2 regions of the Dysosmobacter acutus genome follow, and region 1 is predicted to be linked to the other one. Evidence: riboswitches for the same ligand, from Rfam matches in the RefSeq annotation. Region 1 holds a riboswitch; the other holds the start of a gene.
The links. A riboswitch is a leader RNA that binds a small molecule or an ion and turns the genes downstream of it on or off. The one in region 1 is predicted to bind glycine.
Positions count from the first base shown of each region.

Region 1 (2,392 bases):
AAAACCATCTGGCGTCCCCCGTCCCCCATCCGGATGCTCTCCGTCACCGCCATCCATCTGGTGGCGGAGGAGGAGTCCTACTCCCAGCTGGACCTTTTGAACAGTGCAGCAAAAAGTGAAAAACAGGAAAAACTGGAGCGGGCCATGGATTCCATCCGGGGCCGCTACGGAAAAGATGCCATCGCCTTTGGCTCTCCGGCCGGGCGACTGGACGAAACGGAGGATTGAACCATGGAGATTGCGGAAGAGAAAAAGGCTTTGCGCCGTGAGGTGCGCATGGCGGAACGTGCCCTCCCTCTGGAGGAGAAGCTTTGTTCCGACGAGCGGATCCTCACCCGGCTGCGGACGCTGAGCGAATACCAAAACGCCGACACGGTGTTCTGCTTTGTGGGAACGCCCCACGAGATCGACACCCGCCCCATCCTTCTGGACGTGCTCTCCTCCGGCCGCAGGCTCTGCGTTCCCCGCTGCCTGGCCGGCGGCCGGATGGAGCCGGTGGTCATCCGCTCCTTAAACGACCTCTCTCCCGGCGCCTATGACATTTTGGAGCCGGTGGCCTCCTGCCAGGTGCTCCAAAGCAGCGAGGTGGACTTCACGGTGGTGCCCTGCCTCTCCTGCGACCGCTCCGGCCGCCGCCTGGGCCGGGGCGGCGGCTATTACGACCGCTTTCTGGCGGACTACCGGGGCCAGGCGGCAATGGTGTGCCGGGAGTCTCTGATGCGGCGGCGCATCCCTGCGGATTTGTATGACCAGACCATCGAAATACTTGTGACAGATGCCCAAATCTACCACTGCCGGACAGATGAGATATAGGCAATCGTTTACATGCGCACACATGGAAAATGCCCTGCAATACAGGGCGTTTTCTCCTTTTAGCTCAGGTAAAATTTCTTGACACCGCTTCCGCTTTTTGGTATCCTATCTTCAACAAAAACAATCAAACAGGCCGCGTGTCTGTGTAAAAAATTGCATATTGTCGGATGAATGATTCAGAAGAGGCCAAGCTGCGGGCGGCAATCCGCGCTGCACGGGGCAGAGGACTGGATCGGGACGAATCTCTGAAAAGCATGACACATGCACCGGCGGGGCAACCGGACCATGGTCCGGGAATCTCTCAGGTAAAGACACAGAGGCGCAACAAGAACTCACACTACAAGGGGGTAAGTTGCGCCTCTGTCTTTTTAATACTTAATTTTTGTGGATGGAGGCACATAAATTATGGAAAAGAAAACGCCACTGTACCAGACCCACGTGGACCTGGGCGGGAAGATCGTCGAGTTCGGCGGCTACCTGATGCCGGTCCAGTACGGCGCTGGTGTCATCGCCGAACACATGGCGGTCCGTCAGAAGGTCGGCCTGTTCGACGTCTCCCATATGGCCGAGCTGATTCTGGAGGGCCCAGACGCTGTTGCCAACATTCAGCATCTCGTCACCGCGGACATCTCCAAAATGGTGGACGGCCAGGTCAAGTACGCCATGCTCTGCAACGACAAGGGCGGCATTGTGGATGACCTTGTGATCTACCGCCGCTCCGCCGATAAATACCTGCTGGTGGTCAACGCCGGCAACCACGAAAAGGACGCCGCCTGGGTGGAGTCCCACATCAGCGGCGACGTGCATTACGCCGATGTGTCCGAGCAGGTGGCCCAGCTGGCCCTGCAGGGTCCCAAGGCCGGCGAGGTGCTGAAAAAGCTCTGCGACGAGGCGCAAATCCCCCAGAAATACTACCACTTCACCGAGGGCGCCTCTTTGAAGGCAGGCGGGCGGGACATCCCCGCCATCGTCTCCCAGACCGGCTATACCGGCGAGTTCGGCTTTGAGATCTACTGTAGGGCCGAGGACGCGGTGACGCTCTGGAACGCCCTGCTGGAGGCCGGCAGCGAGGAGGGAATCCTGCCCTGCGGCCTCGGTGCCCGCGACACGCTGCGCCTGGAGGCCAGCATGCCCCTCTACGGCCATGAGATGAACGACGACATCTCCCCCAAGGAGGCGGGGCTCCCCTGTAAGTTGGACGGCAAGGACTTCATCGGCCGGGACGCCATCATCGCCCGGGGCGCCCCCACCATCAAGCGCATCGGCATGAAGGTGGTGGGCCGCGGCATTCCCCGGGAGCACTGCGACCTCTACGCCTTAGACGGCAGGAAGGTGGGCTGGGTCTCCTCCGGCACCCACTGTCCCTTCCTGGGGCACGCCGTGGCCATGGGCTATGTGAACGTGGAGGAGAACGAGGTGGGCAGGCACCTCAACGCCGACGTCCGCGGCCGCATGGTGGAGGTGGAGATCGTCTCCCTTCCCTTCTACAAGATTGAGCGCTGAACAAATCATTCAAACAGAAACAAATTGAGAATAAATGGAGGATATGAGTATGAACTTTCCCGCTGAACTGAAGTAT
Region 1 is NZ_JAHLQN010000001.1:2,523,735-2,526,126, forward strand. Features, by position in the region: gene dinB (DNA polymerase IV) at 1-228, shown strand, start outside; gene KQI82_RS12160 (5-formyltetrahydrofolate cyclo-ligase) at 232-813, shown strand; glycine riboswitch at 1,049-1,140, shown strand; gene gcvT (glycine cleavage system aminomethyltransferase GcvT) at 1,219-2,316, shown strand; gene gcvH (glycine cleavage system protein GcvH) at 2,366-2,392, shown strand, end outside.

Region 2 (2,392 bases), 760 kb from region 1:
GGAGGGGGAAAAGGCGGTCCCGCTGAGCTACAAAAAAAGCAAGCCCTACGGCGTGACGCCCCGGAATATGGGCCAGTATTTTATCCAGGAGGCGCTGATGCAGAGCGCGGAGCGGGCGCCGCTGGTGATCATTAAGGGGATGGCCGGGACGGCAAAGACCTTTTATTCCCTGGCGGTTGGCCTGGAGAAAGTCTACAACAACCGGGAGTACCGCCGCATTCTGGTCAGCCGGCCCAACGCACAGTTTGACGAGGATATCGGATTTTTGCCCGGCGACGAGCAGGAGAAGATCGCTCCGCTGATGCGTCCGGTGGTGGATAACCTGGAGCAGCTCCTGGATTCGGATGAAAAAAGCCGGTATGAAGACGAGGCGCTCCTTGGCGACAAGGTGAAGGAGGTATTCGAGCGGGGAATCATTCAGACAGAGGCGCTGAATTTTATCCGCGGCCGCTCCATTTCCAAGACCTATTTGATCATTGATGAAGTGCAGAATATGACGCCCAATCAGGTGAAGGGGATCATCACCCGCGCGGGAAAGGACACAAAGATCATCCTGCTGGGCGATCCAGATCAGATTGACCGGCCGTTCTTAGACGAGCGTACCAATGGGCTCAGCTATGCGGCCAAATGTATGCGGGGCAGTCCGCTGTGCTGGCAGATCACGCTTTCCGCCCAGGAATGTGAGCGCTCTGTGCTGGCCACGGACGCAGTCAAGCGGCTGTAGGAAAATCAAGAGCATTGCCCGGCTCAGCGGACAATGCTCTCCACAAGGGTCTGCATTTCTTCTTTGGAGTGTACGCGGTGGGTTTGGCTGATGATCGCCTGCTGCTGTTCCGGCGTCATGGAGGAGAAGGCCTCCATGGCACTTTGGTTTTGCACCAGGGCCATGCCGAATCCCATGGGAAGGTCCCGCAGCGGATCCATATTCGCTCACCTCACCCATAGTCTTCCGCGCCTGTCCGGTTTTATGTGTGCCTTTTCCGCCTGAATCAGGCAAAAGCGGCGCTTTTGCCGATGTGCAGGAAAAGATTCATTTTAAAAGACCAAAAAAGCTTGGGTGGGACGGTCAATCAGTTGTGCGCAACATGAGAAATCTTCATGTTAAACATGAAGGATACTACTTTGACTTCATATTGAGGCCATGATAATGTAAGAGCATAATGAAATAACGGCAGACGAAGTTCATAGAAAAACAGCGTAAATGCTTACCGAAGGAGTAAAACTCTCAGGTGTCCGGAACCGGACGGGGACTATGAACAGATGTGGCTCTGGAGAAACTCAGATTGAGTGCCGAAGGTGCAATGCGCGCAATGCGCAAATCTCTCAGGCAAAAGGACAGAGTAGACAGAAAAGAGGCGTTTGAAAATAAGCGGTCCTCTTGTTGTCTTATGGAGCCAAGTGCAGGATTTCCTGCATTTGGCTTTTTTGCTGTCTGCCGGAAAAAAACAGGGGAGAGTAGAAATGGAAGTATTGGAGCAGATTGTAAAGACACTGAATACCTACCTTTGGGACAAAAACATCCTCTTGGTTCTGCTGTGCGGCAGCGGGATCTATTTCACCATCCGTCTGCGCTTCATCCAGGTGCGCAGGTTCCGGTCGGGCTGGAAGCGGCTGTTCGGCAACTTCAGCCTCCGGGGAAAGAAGGCGGGCGACGACGGGATGAGCTCCTTTCAGGCGCTGACAACGGCCATTGCGGCCCAGGTGGGCACCGGCAATATCGCCGGCGCGGCCACCGCCATTGCCTCCGGCGGGCCGGGCGCGATTTTCTGGATGTGGGTCTCCGCCTTTTTCGGCATGGCCACGATTTACGGCGAGGCGGTTTTGGCGCAAAAGTATAAGACTGTGGTGGACGGCGCGGTCACCGGCGGCCCCATCTACTATATCCGTGCAGCCTTCAAGGGAAAGTTCGGCAGGTTCCTGGCAGGCTTTTTCTCCGTGGCCATCATCCTGGCCCTGGGCTTTATGGGCAATATGGTGCAGTCCAACTCCATCGGCGAGTCCTTTAAGGCCGCGTTCCATGTGAAGCCGCTGTATGTGGGCATTGTGCTTGCGGTGATCGCCGCGTTCATCTTCCTTGGCGGTGTCAAACGTATTGCCGCCTTCACCGAGAAGGTTGTGCCCGTTATGGCGGCGCTGTACATCACCGGCTGCGTGGTGATTTTGTTCATCAACCATGCCGTGCTGCTGGACTCCATCCGGCAGATTTTTGTCATGGCCTTCAATCCCCAGGCCATGGGCGGCGGTGTCCTGGGCATCACCATCCAGAAGGCCCTGCGCTTTGGCGTTGCAAGAGGGCTCTTTTCCAACGAGGCCGGCATGGGCTCCACACCCCATGCCCACGCACTGGCAAAGGTGCAAAAGCCCCAGGACCAGGGCGAGGTGGCCATGATGG
Region 2 is NZ_JAHLQN010000001.1:1,761,404-1,763,795, forward strand. Features, by position in the region: gene KQI82_RS08490 (PhoH family protein) at 1-724, shown strand, start outside; gene KQI82_RS08495 (hypothetical protein) at 748-924, opposite strand; glycine riboswitch at 1,259-1,349, shown strand; gene KQI82_RS08500 (alanine/glycine:cation symporter family protein) at 1,462-2,392, shown strand, end outside.
Region 2: it holds a riboswitch for glycine, as region 1 does, so the genes downstream of both, KQI82_RS08500 (alanine/glycine:cation symporter family protein) here and gcvT (glycine cleavage system aminomethyltransferase GcvT) in region 1, are expected to answer to the same signal.